4 regions of the Vreelandella arctica genome follow, and region 4 is predicted to be linked to each of the others. Evidence: predicted binding sites of a transcription regulator. Region 4 holds the regulator's gene; each other region holds the start of a gene.
The links. Region 4 encodes PhoB, which activates phosphate uptake and scavenging genes when phosphate is short. Its sites were predicted from a motif close to TGTCATANNNNTGTCANA; they were not measured.
Positions count from the first base shown of each region.

Region 1: a site for PhoB is predicted at 1,597-1,614, ahead of phnD (phosphate/phosphite/phosphonate ABC transporter substrate-binding protein). Genes of this name have one in related genera too.
Region 2: a site for PhoB is predicted at 1,571-1,588, ahead of V8L70_RS11045 (CYTH domain-containing protein). Genes of this name have one in related genera too.
Region 3: a site for PhoB is predicted at 1,885-1,902, ahead of V8L70_RS08195 (inorganic diphosphatase). Genes of this name have one in related genera too.

Region 1 covers NZ_JBANSN010000006.1:103,208-107,388, forward strand. The annotation lists gene phnC (phosphonate ABC transporter ATP-binding protein) at 1-470, opposite strand, end outside; gene phnD (phosphate/phosphite/phosphonate ABC transporter substrate-binding protein) at 548-1,525, opposite strand; gene V8L70_RS07380 (bifunctional diguanylate cyclase/phosphodiesterase) at 1,645-3,393, opposite strand; gene V8L70_RS07385 (alkaline phosphatase D family protein) at 3,572-4,181, opposite strand, start outside.
Region 2 covers NZ_JBANSN010000010.1:27,601-31,781, forward strand. The annotation lists gene V8L70_RS11040 (ion transporter) at 1-571, opposite strand, end outside; gene V8L70_RS11045 (CYTH domain-containing protein) at 636-1,550, opposite strand; gene V8L70_RS11050 (TIGR00153 family protein) at 1,688-2,368, shown strand; gene V8L70_RS11055 (inorganic phosphate transporter) at 2,379-3,644, shown strand; gene argA (amino-acid N-acetyltransferase) at 3,881-4,181, shown strand, end outside.
Region 3 covers NZ_JBANSN010000007.1:26,671-30,851, reverse strand. The annotation lists gene V8L70_RS08205 (aldo/keto reductase) at 1-9, shown strand, start outside; gene V8L70_RS08200 (carbohydrate kinase family protein) at 75-1,037, shown strand; gene V8L70_RS08195 (inorganic diphosphatase) at 1,137-1,808, opposite strand; gene V8L70_RS08190 (FadR/GntR family transcriptional regulator) at 2,120-2,839, shown strand; gene dgoD (galactonate dehydratase) at 2,882-4,030, shown strand; gene V8L70_RS08180 (2-dehydro-3-deoxygalactonokinase) at 4,034-4,181, shown strand, end outside.
Region 4 covers NZ_JBANSN010000009.1:9,118-13,298, reverse strand. The annotation lists gene phoR (phosphate regulon sensor histidine kinase PhoR) at 649-1,935, opposite strand; gene phoB (phosphate regulon transcriptional regulator PhoB) at 1,938-2,627, opposite strand; gene ubiA (4-hydroxybenzoate octaprenyltransferase) at 2,751-3,641, opposite strand; gene V8L70_RS10120 (chorismate--pyruvate lyase family protein) at 3,677-4,181, opposite strand, start outside.

The DNA.
Region 1 (4,181 bases), on a different contig from region 4:
GCGATGCCCACGCGCTGGCGCTGGCCGCCGGAAAGCGCATCAGCGCGCTTATCGATGGCGTGAGGCAGCCCTACCCGCTCGAGTAGTCGAAAGGCTTCGACGACCGCTTCCTGTGGGTAGCGACGTAAAAAACTGCGCCAAAAACCCACATAGCCGAGCTGGCCGGAGAGTACGTTTTCCATCACGGTGAGCCGGTCTACCAGGGCATACTCCTGGAAAATCATCCCCATTGAGCGGCGCGCGTGGCGAAGCTTATGACCTGAGAGCCTGGTCAGTTCCGTGCCTTCCAGGCGAATGCTGCCCTGGGTGGGCTCCACTAACCGATTCACGCAGCGAATGAGGGTGCTTTTACCCGCGCCGGATGGCCCAATCAGCGCCATTACCTGGCCTTTGGGCAGCGTGAGTTCAATGTCCGTCAGCGCCCGATCCCCGGTGGGGTAACGCTTGCCAACGCCGCTTAGTGTCAACATTTTCCCGCCTCGTTTTTATAGCGAAACGGCCAGAAAGGGATGCCTTCCTGGCCGTGCAGTACCGTTTACCTTAACGATCAGTCACAGTCGTAAGTCACACCGTTAGCATCGGCAATGGTGCGAATGACCGACCAGTTTTCCTGATAAGTAATCGGAATGAACTGCGCTTCACCGGAGTTGGCGAATTCCGCTTCCAGCGGGGTACCTGCCCAGTCATAGCTGAAGAACGCATCCTGAATTTTCTCGGCAAGTTCCGGGTTCAGGTTATTCGCCAGCCCGTAAGCGGTGGTGGGGAAGGTATCGGAGGTGTAGATCACTTCGTAATCGCCCTCTGCCACAACATCACGTGCCAGCATGCGGCGTGCCACTGAGTTGGCGATGGCAGCGGCATCGTAGTCTTCGTTCACAACACCTAAGATGGAGTTGTCGTGGGAGCCAGAAAAGGCGGTTTCAAAATCTTCGCCCGCTTCCATGCCGTACTCGGAGCGCAGCAGTGCGGAGGGCGCGCGAAAACCAGAGTTAGAGGTCTCAGAGGTAAAGGCTAGCTGGCGTCCTTCCAGGTCTTCAACGGTCTCGATGCCGCTGCCAGGATAAGTGATGATCTCCATTTCGTAGCCAAAGCTACCGTCCTCGGCCGCCATCATGGCAAACGGGCGGAAACCACCGCAGTTGACCGCGACCGGTACACCACCGGTGTTAAAACCGGCGACGTGCAAACGGCCAGCGCGCAGTGCTTCCTGCTGGGCGGCGTTGGACTGCACGGGGAAGAACTGAACTTCTTTACCGGTTGCTTCGCTTAGGTGCTCCAGGAAGTCAGACCACACGTCGGCGTAAACCGCCGGATCTTCCACTGGCGTGTAGGCGAACACGAGCGTATCGGGATCGGCCCACTGTGACTCATCGCTAGGCGCATCAGCGATCATATCGCCATCGTTATCGACATAACGCGATGAAAGATCCGCTGAGGCATTCACCGCGACCAACGCAAAAGCGCTGGCAACGGCGGCGCTGATCAATGTGCGGGGAAGCGCATGGGCTAGTGAGGAGATCTGCATGGGGCACCTAACGTGTTGTTAAAAGATAGCCACAATCCTGACCATTTCAGATGACAACGACGGGGCATTTATATGACCGCTTGGTGACGATTTTGCTAACGTAACATGACATTGGCGCTTTACTGGCTAACGCAGCTACCGCGACGCTCAACAAACAGGCTGTTACCAGGAATTTTTTTGGCTTGATGCTTCAGTTCAGACAGCTCAGCGGCAATATCCAGCGCTCTGCAAGTAGCTGTATCGGTGACAGGTTTTACTGCAATCGACACGCTGACAAAGGGGAAAAACGTCACGCTATTTTGTCGGCTTTCAGTCTGAATCCCGCCTTTCAGCCGGTCCGCTTCTTCATAGAAACCGGGGGCCATCACTTCAAATGAGCGCAGGATTTGGCCGCAAACGCTTTCCCAATGGCTGTGCGGTAGCAACATCATAAAATCATCACCGCCAATATGGCCGATAAAGCCACCAGCGCTTTCTACCTGGGCCTGCAGCAGCCGCGATAGCGAAATAATCACCTGATCGCCCCGGGCATAGCCGTAAGCATCGTTAAACGCTTTAAAATTATCCAAATCGACATAAGCGGCGGCAAAGCCCTGCTCGGCGGCTAAATAAGCGACCAGCGTTTCGTTAATCAGGATATTGCCTGGCAAGCCGGTCAACGGATTGGCATGGCGCGCGTGGCGCACCTGAATCGCGGTGATTTCACGCAAAAGGTCAACGATATTACCCATGCCCACGTAATCACCTTCATCATTGGTGATCACAAAGTCTTCCTGCTCAATATCGTGGCTATCGGTCAGTTGCTGGCTCAACACCTCAAGCGGGGTATCTGCTTCAGCCACCAGCATGCGTACATCGGCCACGTCCAATACGCAGCGTTTGGCATACAGCGCATGGCTATAAGGGTTGGTGAACAGGGTTAAAAAAGCATTGCGACGCACCACTGCCACGGGCTTACCGTCCTCCAATACGGCCACACAGCGTAAGCTGGGTTGGCGGCGAAACCGCTCGGAGATGAGTGGCACTGCGCAGTCAGTGGTGATGGCCTCAATCGTGCGCAAAATCGAGCGCGCAGTGCGGCCAGCAGGGCTTTTTAACTGGGTTGTCGCGGGCAGCACCATGTTGAGCTGTAAAGGCGGCTGCGGGCTTGGCCGAGCAAAATAGAAGCCTTGCAGTAGCGCGAGCCCACGGTCGAGTTCCCACAAGCAGAGATGCTCCGCCGCAGTCTCCACGCCTTCGGCTATTAGCTGGCAATCCAGGCTACGCGCCACATCAAGAATCGAGCGGAGAAATTCGCGCTTCGCAGGCTCCTGATCAATCCCTGAGATAAAGTGCCGATCAAGCTTGACGAAATCGGGCCGCAGTTCTGACCAGTGGCGCAGGCTTGAGTGCCCTGCCCCCAAATCGTCCAGCGCCACCTGAAAGCCCATGTCACGGTAATGATCCACCGCTTGGCGCATTAGCTCATAGTCATGAATCGGCACATGCTCGGTGAGCTCAATCACTACTCGCTCTGGGGGAAGGCCGCTCTCGCGAATGAAGCCCAGCGTTAAGCCTTCGCGAAAATCACGCTCAACGATGGTTAACGGCATGACGTTAAGAAATAGCAGGCCGGGCAGTTCAAGTTCGGCAAAGCGTTGAATCGCCAAGCGTCGGCAGAGTAAATCTAACTCCACTAGCTGCCCTGCCTGGGTGGCCACATCAAACAGCCGTAACGGCGAGTGCAGCGGTGACGTTTTGGGGCCACGAATCAGTGCTTCGTAGCCATAAATCGCCTGCTGGTTGGCATCCACAATGGGCTGAAAGAGCACCTGCAGCTCTTCGGTCGCAATAATTTGATTAAGCCACTGCGCTTCTTGTGCGGTCATTTGCCTACTGTCCTATTCATCAGCCCCCGTTTACCTTCACAAGGCAGCCGGGTACTGATGTGCAGCCTTCCCTAGCGGTGATTGGTAAGCTGCAAGCATGCGTCATTTTCGTGACGCTATCATGACAAATGACTAATCAGGCAGTGAACACCCAACCGCTTTGAACGACAGACGCTATTTACTGAAGAGGCTTTTCGGGCGGCGGAAAGACCACATCGCAGCCATCAGCATCCAGCTGGCGAATATCAATCGGGTGCCCTTTTTCGTCCAGCGTTACCAAGCCAATGCCGCTGGCGTTCCAGAGCCGTTCGCCCGCGCTGGCGCGGTCGGGGTCTCGGGGGTGAACGCTCAGTTTGCGACGCTTGGTAAACCAGTTGAGTGGCGACAACGGCGCATATAACCAGCGGTTCAACCGATCAAAGGTATTGAGCAGAGTGGTGGGAAAGGTGTTTTTAATCCCACTCGACGTGATTTGCCATAGGTGGGGGGAACGCCGCTGATGACGAACCACGATGTCGTAGACAAACGAGTAGTGCACATCGCCCGACAAGATCACGTAGTTGCCGGGGGTTTTGGAGTGTTGCCATATTTGCAGCAGCGTATTGGCCGCCCCGCGATGGGCCATCCAGTTCTCAGCATCGACCACTAATGGCTTACCCACCGCGGTAAAGATTCTTTGAATACTCTCAATCAATTTGACGCCAAACATCGGGGCGGGCGAAATGATCACCGCGCTTTTGGCCCCCATTAGCGCTTGTTGCATCTCCATCAGCGCTTCCCAATCCATC
Region 2 (4,181 bases), on a different contig from region 4:
TCGACATTGGAATACTGGTGAAGCCCGCTTCCGGTGACTCAATGGTGTACATCAACGCCGCGAACAGCGTGACCACCATGAAAATGGCAGAAAAAAATAGCAGTATTTGACGCAGACTGCGTTTTAACGCGTCGAGTAGCAGGCTGGCTTCACCGACAAACTCCATCAGGCGCAAAATGCGGAAAATACGCAGCACTCGCAGCAAGCGAACAATCACCAGCCCATGAGCGCCAGGGACCAGTAGCACTAGCCAAGTGGGTAAAATAGCGATTAAGTCGACGATTCCATAAAAGCTTTTTAGATAGAGCAAGGGGCGCTCAAGGCAGTAAATGCGAACTAACAACTCTAAGCTGAACAGTATCGTTAATGCCCACTCGATGTAGAAGAAAATGGGCCCGTAGCGTTCGGCGTAAATCTCGATACTACCCAACAGGATGACCGCGACACTCAACAAAATAGCCCCGATCAAGGCAATATCAAAGGCTTTAGCGCCCGGTGTGTCGGATTCGAAAATAATATGAAACAGTTGAGCGCGTAGGCCTTCCGCACCGGGGGTTAAGTTTAAATTCATCGCATCATCCTGAAGTGGGCCTCAATTCGGTCCTTAAAAACAGTCCTGAAATAGCATTAAGCCGTTAGCGTAGCTCGGTTTGGTACGCCAAGCGATGGGCCAGTGCCAACGCAGCGTTACCGTAAGCCGTGCTGGGCTGACCATGGGCATCTAAGCTGCCGGGTAACGCCTGAGCGTACACGCGGGCGTTGTCATCCAGCGCGGGGTGGTCAGCGAGAGTGACTAACGCCTGTTGGGCATCGCTTAGAAAGCTTGCCTGCTGGCTGTCGTGGTAGGCATCCAGCGCCAGCGTTGCGCGGTGTAGCCACTCAGCCGGTGAGTGCGCCTTGGGAAGTGGCCAGTGCTGGTTGCTAAGTGCATTGCCCCGAGATGCTTTGCTGCTATCTGAAGGGCGCAGCGGTACCTGTTCTGAAAGTGTCAGTGCCAATGCCCACAGCGCTTCCGGGTCGCCGTCCTTTAATTCAAGTTCTACCTCGCGGATGGGCGTGCGGTAGCCACCGCTGATAATTTCGCCCTCATCCAGCACCAGCTCGATATGACTGCGCTGGCCTATTGCGCCTGGGTTTACTAAGCCATCGGTTAGCTGCCAGCTGCGCCGCGTAAAATCGGTGCTGAGTTGGGGGGCGAGGGCATGTAGCACGCTGCTAAGCTGGCCTTGAAAGGGGAGCAGTTCGGCAAGAGCTACCAGATCCAGTTCGTGGTCAGGAACTTGCCACTCCCACTCCTGTCGTTGAGATAATCCGCCGCCGCCCTGGCCTGCGGTTTTCACCGTTTGCAGCACTTTGCCATCTATTTTGCGCAGGCGTAGCGCAATATGCGCCTTCGCTAAATCGCCTTCCGGGGTGTCAAAATAGGTATTGGTCAACGTGTGCTGGTGTGAGGGTTTCGATACTAGAAACGGGTGGTTACACAGCGCGGCAGGTCCCTCTGGTGCAAGGGCAAGTTTCAGTTCTACTTCCATGGGGATTGGGTTTTTCATGACGCTCGCCACCTCGTTATCGTGACATTTAAATGAATATTTGATTACATTTATGAACTTTTCATGACGGCGGCGGGCGCACTCTTTATACTGGCGCCGCCATTTCCAGGCTTCCCGAAAACAGGCTAAAAGGCATTATGGTTACCTCCAATCCTTTTTCTTCGATGTTTGGCCGCTCGCCATTCCAGCCGTTATTGGCCCATATCGTCAAGGCAAATGAATGTGCCGATCTGCTGTTGCCGTTTTTTGAAGCAACGCTGGCTGATGACTGGGACAAAGCGGCTGAGCTGCGCGAAAACGTCACCCGCTTAGAGCATGACGCCGATACGCTGAAAACAGAGCTGCGGTTGAACCTGCCCAACACCATGTTTCTTCCGGTGTCGCGCTCCGATCTGCTCGACCTGATCAGCGTGCAGGACAAGATCGCCAACAAGGTGCGTGACATTACCGGCATTATGTTGGGGCGTAAAATGCGCGTGCCGGATGAATTGGCCGATGCAATGCGCGATTACATCCGTACCAGTGTTGCTTGTGTTGCCCAAGCCCGCCAGGCACTGGAAGAACTCAAGGATCTGCTTGAGTCCGGCTTTGGAAAAAACGTCTCCGACGTCATGCAGAACATGATCCGTGAACTGCACACCCTTGAGCACCAAGCCGATGACCAACAAGTGACGATCCGTCGCCAACTGTTCTCGCTTGAGAGCCAGCTACCGCCAGTGGACGTGATCTTTCTCTACAAAATCATTGAATGGGTTGGCGAACTATCCGATCGCGCTGAGCGTGTGGGTAGCCGTCTGCAGATACTGACCGCCCGCTAAGGGGATCTTCATGCTGATTATTGCCCAGTACGGTGAAATCTTCATTATCCTGGCCTGTTTGTTTGGCTTCTTTATGGCCTGGGGCGTTGGTGCGAATGATGTCGCCAATGCGATGGGAACCTCGGTGGGGTCGAAAGCGATCACCATCAAACAAGCGATCTTGATCGCTGTTGTTTTTGAATTTCTCGGCGCCTGGCTAGCCGGTGGCGAGGTTACCAATACGATTCGTAAAGGTATTATCGACCCCGAACTACTGCAAGACGATCCTCAGCTGTTGGTATACGGCATGCTGGCAGCACTGCTGGCGGCGGGTACGTGGTTGCTTGCAGCGTCTATGAAAGGTTGGCCGGTTTCCACGACGCACTCGATTGTCGGCGCGATTGTGGGCTTTGCTGTTGCAGGGTTAGGCCCCTCCACAGTGGACTGGGGCGCCGTAGGCACGATTGCTGCGAGCTGGGTGGTTTCTCCCTTATTGGCGGGCACCATTGGCTTTTTGCTGTTTAAATCAGTTCACCACCTGATTTTTGAAGATGCCAACCCGTTCACGGCTGCTAAACGCTACGTGCCGGGCTATGTGTTTCTGGTGGGCTTTATCGTTTCGATGGTCACGCTGACGAAAGGGTTGTCCCATGTGGGGCTGGACTTAACCTTTAATCAGAGCCTGCTGCTGTCAATTTTGCTGGGGTTGGTGATTATGGGTATCGGCTTGATTATGCAGCGGCGTATCAAGTTCGAGCACAACGCAAATGATCACTTCGGCTATGCCAACGTAGAGCGCGTGTTCGGCGTGTTGATGATCTTCACCGCCTGTGCCATGGCCTTTGCACATGGTTCAAACGATGTGGCGAATGCGGTTGGCCCGCTGGCAGCGGTGATCAGCGTAGTACAAACCGGCGGCGAAATTGGTGGTTCTGCGCTGGTGCCTTGGTGGGTACTGGTACTTGGCGGCGGCGGTATTGTCGTGGGTCTGGTCACCTACGGCCATAAAGTCATCGCGACCGTGGGTACCGGTATTACCGAGCTTACCCCCAGCCGTGGCTTTGCTGCCACGCTGGCGGCGGCCACCACGGTCGTACTGGCTTCTGGCACGGGCCTGCCGATTTCCACTACCCACACGCTGGTAGGGGCGATTCTTGGGGTGGGGCTTGCACGCGGTATGGCGGCGTTGAACCTGCGGGTTATCGGCACGATTGCCATGTCGTGGCTGATCACGCTACCCGCTGGCGCCGGTCTTGCGATTTTGTTCTTCTTTATGTTCAAAGGCATGTTCGGCTAACCACTAGTTGGCTAATAGCTAATAAGCAGTGCCTATAAAACGCAGTACGCCACGGCTCGAAAGACGTTAAGAAGTACCTGAGCGGGAACATCACAGCGGCATCTTCATGTTTATCTGCATTAGATTCAGCAGATTTGCATTAGAAGGTGCCGCTGTTTTTTGTGCTCTGGTAAAGTAACCCAGTTGGATGTGGTAAACGTCTGATGTTTCTTTCACCTGCTGCCGGAGAGCGGCCCTTGGATACGCGCTTCCCCTTTGTTGATTGGTTTCGTAACGCCTCCCCCTACATTAATGCTCACCGGGGGCGAACCTTTGTCATCTTAATTGAAGGCGAAGCGATGGCGTCTGGCCGCGGGGAGCAACTGATTCAAGATTTAGCCCTGTTGCACACCCTGGGCGTGCGCTTGGTCGTGGTGTTTGGTATTCGCCCCCAGGTGCATGAATCGCTCACCGCCGCGGGCGTTGAGCCCACCCGTATCGACGGCCGCTGGGTAGCGGATCGCGCCGTGATGGCCCATGTAGAGCAGGTCGCCGCCC
Region 3 (4,181 bases), on a different contig from region 4:
GTGGCATAAGGCTATTTGTATAAAACGACGCGGTACAAAACAACTATTACGTTAATTACACTAAGGAGCCACTGATGACGCCAATCATCGCCTTTGGGGAAGCACTGGTGGATATGCTCTCCAGCCGTCTAGGGGCGGCAACGGATGCACAGGAAACCTTTACGCCCTACGCCGGTGGTGCTCCCGCTAATGTGGCGGTCGCCTGCGCTCGTTTAGGCGTACCCAGCCAGTTTCTAGGCATGGTGGGCGACGATACGTTTGGGCACTTCATCGTGCGCGAACTCAACAGTCACGGCGTCGACACCAGCGGCGTGGTATTTACCCGAGAAGCCCGCACAGCGCTGGCGTTTGTTTCCCGGGATGACGTGGGCGAGCGCACTTTTGATTTTTATCGCCCACCCGCGGCTGATCTGCTTTATCGTCTTGAGCACCTACCCCACGGTGTCTTTGAGAACCCCGCTATTTTACACCTGTGTAGCAACAGCCTGACTGACCCTGAGATTGCCGATGTCACCTTGGCAATGGCCACCATGGCCAAACGGGCAGGTTGCCTGGTCAGCGTAGACGCCAACCTGCGTCACAATTTATGGCCCGGTGGCGAAGCGGATGCCAGCTTAGTCACGCAGCTGCTAGACGGCGCTGAGCTGCTCAAGCTCTCCCAGGAAGAGCTCGACTACTTGCGTGCCGACCACCCTGCGGAGTCGTGGCTTTCAGAGCGGCTAGCGGCAGGGGTAAAAGTTATCTTAATCACCGACGGCCCCAACGATGTCGTACTCAAAGGCGTCGGTATCGACCAGCGCATCACACCACCCAAGGTTGAAGCAGTCGATACCACCGCGGGTGGCGACGCTTTCATTGGCGGGCTGCTGGCGGAACTCTCGGCCCACGGCATCAATGAGAACTGGCACAACGATGCCGACTTTCTTCGTCGCGCAGTGGATACCGCCTGCCACTGCGGTGCCCACGCGGTCACTCGGCCAGGTGCCTACGCAGCGCTGCCAACGTATAGGGATATCGAGGCGATCCGGAACACTTAACACTGGCCAGTAAGGTTGGCTTGTTTGATCAGCGAGTTTGGTGACCGCCAGAGCGGTCACCAATGTTAGTTGGGCATGTCAATTACTGTGATTTGAATACTATTGCATCGCTGCGAAGTTTTCAGCTGCGGCTTCTAGCACCGCCCTTGCCGATTCTGCATCGTCAAATCCAAGCCCTTCCATCCCGCCATCAGGCCCTTTGTAATTGGCAAACCATAGATCAATGATCTGACTGACACCTGGGTACTCGCTATCCAACTGCGCCATGCTTTCAATGTGTGCAAAAGGTGAATCCTGGGTGAGAACGGCAATTAGCTTGTCATCTTGCTCGCCGCCATCCAGCATTTTCAGTACACCGATCACGTTCACGTCGACAATTTCACCACGAGGAACGGCTTGACCCAAAACGATCACGTCGAGCGGATCCCCATCACCGCCCAACTCTTTTGGCAGAGCCGTGCCTGGAATAGCGCCATAATTACCGGGATACCCCAGATAACTCACCACGCGCGGCTCACCGTCTTTATATTCCCAATAAACCGCTTTGGGATCATCTTTACTGACTTCCCATTTCGCCGATGTACCCGTTGGTATTTCAACAATAGCCCTTACCGAGCCATCTGCATTGATGGCATCCATAGTCATCAAGTCGTCATCACCTACAATTGTGAACTCATCTGCTGCGTTCATGTTTTGGGCAATGGGCGTAGTGTCAGAAAACGCCAATCCGCCTAGCACCTCAGCCTGAGCAGCAGACGCTAAAGCCGTCATACACGCGACACCTGTGAGTAATAGTTTTTTCCGCATCATGTTCTCCATTGGTTATTGAGATACGTTAGCGAGGAGAAATGACGGAGTAATGACAGTCTGAAGTTGGCATTTCTTACTTTTCAAAATTGGATGCTACGCCACGGCATCCCCACGAGTCGTTAGTCACTGGCCCACATCTGTTGCAAACCGGTGTGGGCTTTTTTGATTGGGTAAGGCGTCACCGGCTATCTAAAGACTCTTATGGCATGACTTGTTTAAATGTCAGACATTTACTAGACTAAGATTCATCCAATAAAAAATAAGAGATAAACATGACGCTGGACGCTCTACCGCCCCACCAGGGGGGCGCTGAACAGTTAGCGCGCCTACTCGCCCAGGCGCTGCTGACAGGCCATTGGCAGCCGGGTGCTACCTTCCCCCGCGAGCTTGATATCAGCAAACACTTTGCGGTGAGCCGCAATCAGGTGCGCAATGCGCTAACCAGCCTCTCCGCGGCAGGGCTACTGGAACGTACGGCGGGTAGGGGCACGCTGGTGCGAGAAATGGGCGACTGGCACCTGCTTGACCCGCTGATGAGCGAGTGGATGACCGGCCTGGTCAATCTTGACCCTCAGCTGGTACGGGCTATTTACGCCTTTCGTTTTTCTGCCGAACCAGTAGTCGCCGGGCTCGCCGCCCAGGCCGCTGAAGCTGAAGACCTCGAACGCTTGGAGCGCGCCTTTGCGGGTATGGAAAACACCGCAGGCAGCGTTGATGCGCGCGATGAGCATGCGGAATACGACGTTGCCTTTCACGATGCCACCTATCGCGCTAGTCACAATTTAGTCTGGCGACAAATGGGGCATTTACTGCGCCCATCTATCATGGCGTTGATTCATGGCTCTCAACACCGTACTGACACCTTGGACGACAGCCTCGCCCGCCATCGTCAAGTACTTGACGCTATTCGCCATCGCGATGCCAGCGCTGCAGAAACCGCCGCCAGAGAAGTGCTGCGCCGCACCGCCATTGACCTTGGCATTGTTAGCTAACATTACTCACTAAATATTTCCTATCCAAAAGGATGACCGGACATGAAAATTACCAAGCTCAAGACCTGGCAAGTTCCTCCGCGCTGGCTGTTTCTCAAAATCGAGACTGACGAAGGCTGCTACGGTTGGGGCGAGCCGGTGATTGAAGGCCGCGCCGCAACCGTTGAAGCCGCCGTGCACGAGCTTTCCGACTACCTAATCGGCCAGGACCCGCACCGAATCGAACACCTCTGGAACATCATGTATCGCGCCGGATTCTACCGCGGTGGCCCTATTCTGATGAGTGCGATTGCCGGTATTGACCAGGCGCTATGGGACCTTAAAGGTCGCGACCTGGGTGTGCCCGTTCACCAGCTGTTAGGCGGTGCCGTGCGCGACAAAATGCGTATGTACGCATGGACCGGCGGCGATCGACCAAGCGACGTGGGCGCTGGCGCCAAAGCGCTGGTCGAAAAAGGCTTTACGGCTTTCAAAATGAACGGCACCCCCGAGATGCAGATCGTCGACTCCCATCGCAAGATTGATGAAGCAGTAGCACGAGTCGCGGAAGCGCGAAACGCCGTGGGCCCGGATGTTGGCATTGGGATCGACTTTCATGGCCGTGTGCATCGGCCAATGGCCAAAGCACTGCTGCGCGAGCTGGAGCCTTTTCACCCGATGTTCGTGGAAGAGCCGGTCGCCCCGGAGCACTTGCCTTGCCTGAAGGATATTGCCGGTGGCCTGGGTTACCCGCTAGCCACCGGGGAACGGCTGCACACCCGCTTTCAGTTCCGCGACCTACTGGCCGACGGCATGATCGACATTATTCAGCCCGACATTTCCCACTGCGGCGGGATCAGCGAGGGGCTAAAGATCAACGCCCTGGCATCGGCCTACGATGTCGCCCTGGCACCCCATTGCCCGCTCGGTCCGTTAACGCTGGCCGCATCGCTACAGCTGGATGCAGTCAGCCACAACGCCTTTATTCAAGAGCAGAGCATGGGCATCCACTACAACCAGGGCAACGACGTTCTCGACTACTTGGTCGATAAATCGCCGCTCGCCATTGAAGACGGTTTCTGCGCCATTCCCCAAGGCCCAGGGCTTGGCGTCGAGATCAACGAAGAGTTCGTTGAGGAGCGCGCCAAAGTGGGGCACCGCTGGCGTAACCCGGTTTGGACGCATGAAGACGGTTCAATTGCGGAGTGGTAAGCCATGGAATCAAGCGCGATGCGTGAAACGACTGAAATAGCATATCAGTTGGCCTGGATTGCCGTGGACTGGGGCTCTAGCAACCTGCGCGCCTGGGGTCTGGATCAACACGACCAGGTAATTGCCCAAGCCAGCAGCGACAAGGGCATGC
Region 4 (4,181 bases):
ATTACATAAATACAAAAAGAGAGGGAGGAGTAAAAATAAAACAATGTAGAAGTAAGTATTAGAAGCTTACAAAAAAGCAGGCAGCAAAAAAATTAGGCCCCGACTAGCGAGGCCCGATATCAGAATAGGCTATAGGTAATAACTAACGTTAGCTTCCACTCCTTGTGCGGGACTCCAACCTTGGAATTAACCCTGACTAACGTTTGATTTCCTAACGATTCATCCTTGAACCTAAAAAGCATCCTTGCCTTTGTAACATCCTGTCAATCTACCTTTCATCCGTTGAAAGGGCATTCTTTGATATCTAAAAAGATAATTAATGATTAGTCCGCTACTGCTATTTTTTACCGATCCTTTTTACAGATACAAACTCTTCGTCATATCGTCAGTACAATGTTTATCTAACCTATCAATACGTCCTTACCTATTTTTAATATTGCAGCTAGCATGCCAAAAACTCAACAAAAAAATTAAAACACATGAAATCAACAGCTTAATAAAACAAAATCAAGATAAAGCACTCTGTTAACATCGGAATACCAGGCCTAAAAACTGTATAAAAATGGCACATGAGTAAACTCTTACCAATTTTACATGCCAATATTGCACACCTTTACAGGTATGGTGCGAGAGGTCGCTTACGGAGCCCTATACAAGACGTGAAGCGGGAAATGAGCAGCGAAAAAGCGCCCCTTTACCAGGGTGGGATTCAATCTGTAATTGCGCATCGTGGCGTAATAGTACGTGCTTAACGATCGCCAAGCCTAAGCCAGTGCCGCCAGTTGCGGTGCTACGGCCTTTATCGACACGGTAAAAACGTTCGGTTAGTCGGGGAATATGGACGGGATCAATGCCTTCACCATTGTCTTCCACATCAATACAGCCGCCGCCAGTCGCGCTAGCTTTCCAGCGTAAGGTGATGTGGCTACCTGCTGGCGTATAGCGAACGGCATTGAAGGCGAGGTTAGAGATGGCGCTACGAATCTCCTGTTCACTACCCAGCAGGCGTGCATCGCTTTCAAGCGCGACAGTAATGGTATGACGCTGATTCGACAGCGCCAGCGCATCATCACAGATGCTTTGTAGCAAAGGCCCTAGCGACAGCGGATGGTGATCTTTCCCCCCCTGGTCGATTTCTAACCGAGAGAGCAGCAATAGATCGTTGACCAGGTTTTGCATTCGCTGCGTCTGTTCCTGCATCTGGTTGATGCTTTTGCCCAAACGCGGAGGCAACTGGTCAGCAATATCGCTGTAGGTTTCCAGATAGCCGGAAAGGACGGTTAGCGGCGTGCGCAGCTCGTGAGAGACGTTGGCAACAAAGTCGCGCCGCATCTGTTCCAGGCGATGCAAGCGCGTGATATCCCGGGCCATTACCAGCCGTTCATCGTCACCGTACAGGGTAATTTGATACTGCAGGATTCGACGCTCGTCAATCGGCGATGTCAGCGTTAGCGGCTCGCCATACTCCCGCGCATTGAAGTAGCGGATGAAGCTTGGCTCGCGCAGTAGGTTGGTAATGTGCTGACCACGATCATGGGCAGTTTGTAGCCCTAGCATGTTCGTTGCAGCGCTGTTCCACCACTCTAGATCACCGTGGCGGTCGAGCATGACCACACTGTCACGCATCGCTTCAGACGACTCTTGAATACGGGCCAAGGTAGCACGCAGCCGACTTTGCGTTATACGCTGGCTTTTCTGATAGCGGTATAAACGATCAAACAATTCACCCCACATACCGTGAGCGGCAGGCGGCTCATCGTGAGGATGTAGGGTTAGCCATAAATAAAGTTCGCGTAGCTGCCGCAAGTGATAAAACAGACATACTGCAAGCCCTGCCGCAAGCCCTAGCCCTGCTGAGCCCAATAACCAGCCTAAGCAAGTACCCAGTGTGGCCAGCCACGCTAGACGCCACAGTTCACGGCTCCATAGGCGCACATTTACACCCGTGCAGAGAAACGGTATCCGGTACCCCGAACCGTTTGAATCAGGTTTTGATGCACATCGCCCAGCGCTTTTCGTAAGCGTCGAATATGCACATCGACCGTACGCTCTTCGACATACACATTACCACCCCATACTTGGTCAAGCAGTTGGCTACGTGTGTAAGCACGCTCTTGATGGGTCATAAAAAACTGCAGAAGACGATACTCGGTCGGCCCCATTTCCAACGCTTTGCCGTGTGCGCTTACCCGGTGACTTACCGGATCAAGCAGCAGGCCATTAATCTCAATCGGATCTTCAACGCCACGCGGCGTCGCGCGGCGCAGCACTGCTTTTAACCGTGCCACCAATTCGCGGGGCGAAAAGGGCTTGGTGATATAGTCATCGGCACCGGCTTCAAGCCCTTGGATCTTATTATCCTCTTCGCCTTTAGCGGTGAGCATAATAATGGGGATCTCGGCGGTGGCTTCTTCGCGCTTCAACCGCCTAGCCAGTTCAATACCGCTGGTGCCAGGCATCATCCAGTCAAGCAGCAATAAATCAGGTTGGTGGTCAACCACCATGGCATGAGCATCCTGGGCGTTATCTGCTTCGAGCACACGGTAGTCAGCCATTTCCAGCGCTACCGCGATCATCTCGCGAATCGACGATTCATCATCGACAATCAGAACGGTTTTGGCGGTCATACCAGAGCCTCACGGTGTGCAAAAAAGCCAGTTCAAAGAAAACAGTTCAAAGAAAACAGTTCAATGACATGTCAGTGACGATAACACCATGACTTGATGACAGTTACATGACAATGGCAGTTACTAACCCGCCGCAGGCCACCAACTTAGCGCAATACCAGCAAAAATCAGCAGCCCCGACCAGTGATTATTCAGAAACGCCTGGAAACAGGGATCCCGCTCCTGATAACGAATTAAGCGCTGCTGATGCAGGAAAGTTGCCGCCATTGCAGCGAGCCCTAGCCAAAAGAACCCACCTAACCCGACCCGCCAGCCTACCCATGCCAGTAACCCCAGGGTAGCTACCTGGAGTAGGCCGATTATCAGGCGATCCGCGTCGCCAAACAGCACGGCTGTCGATTTAATGCCAATTTTTAAATCATCGTCGCGATCGACCATGGCGTATTGCGTGTCGTACGCCACCGTCCATAGCACGTTTGCACAGAAAAGCAGCCACGCTTCCAACGGCACATGGCCCAGCACGGCGCCAAAGGCCATTGGAATTGCCCATGAGAATGCCGCCCCCAGCACCACCTGGGGAAAGTGGGTATAACGCTTCATGAACGGGTAAATAACTGCCAGAAATACCCCGCCCAACGAGAGCAGCACCGTAAACCAATTAGTCAGTAGCACCAGAATAAACGCTGCGGCCACCAAACCAATAAACAGCAATTGAGCCTCGGTTTCGCTGATTCGACCTGTGGCGAGCGGGCGATGCTTAGTGCGTTTCACATGGCCATCGAAATGGCGATCTGCATAATCGTTCACCACGCAGCCAGCCGCGCGCATGACGTAAACACCGGCCACAAAAATCAGCAGTACATCACGGCCGGGTACCCCTTCAGCGGCAATCCACAGCGCCCAAAGCGTCGGCCACATCAACAGCCACGTGCCAATGGGTCGATCCAAACGCATCAGCTGTATAAAATCTGCCACGCGAGCCCATCCCTTCGGCCGCAACAGTGAACGATCCATGCTTACCTCACGAAAAATAAGATGCAGGCGCTAGCCTAGCGCGATGGCAGATCAAGGTCATCCGCCATCGCACGCAAAAAATACTCCTGCACCAATAACGACAGCCCGCCGTGATAAAACACCGAGCGTCGGCCCCAGGTACAGTCACTTTCGATACCGTTCATACAAGCAAATAAGGGGGGATGGGAGGTGGCCTCAAGCGGCCCGCGAATTAAACCTGGCTGACGAAATAACCAACTGCCTAACGAGCGCTCACCTAACCCTTCCAAACGCTGGCCCTTTAACTGAGTAAGCGGGGCGACGGAGCGCGCCACCACCCACGGTGTATTATCTAAACATAGCGCTACTTCACGCAGCCATGCGTAGCGTTTGGGAGCAATGCCCAACGCCCGTGCCTCATCCTCTCGCGGCCAGCCTACGCCCTGGCGTAGCAGCCGAACGCGAAACTGCTTTTCACCTCCTGCGGCTATTAAACGGGCGGTTAATGAGTCGGTTGAGGCAACCCACTGCCACCAGGAAGTACTCATGGCAGGTCGCGCC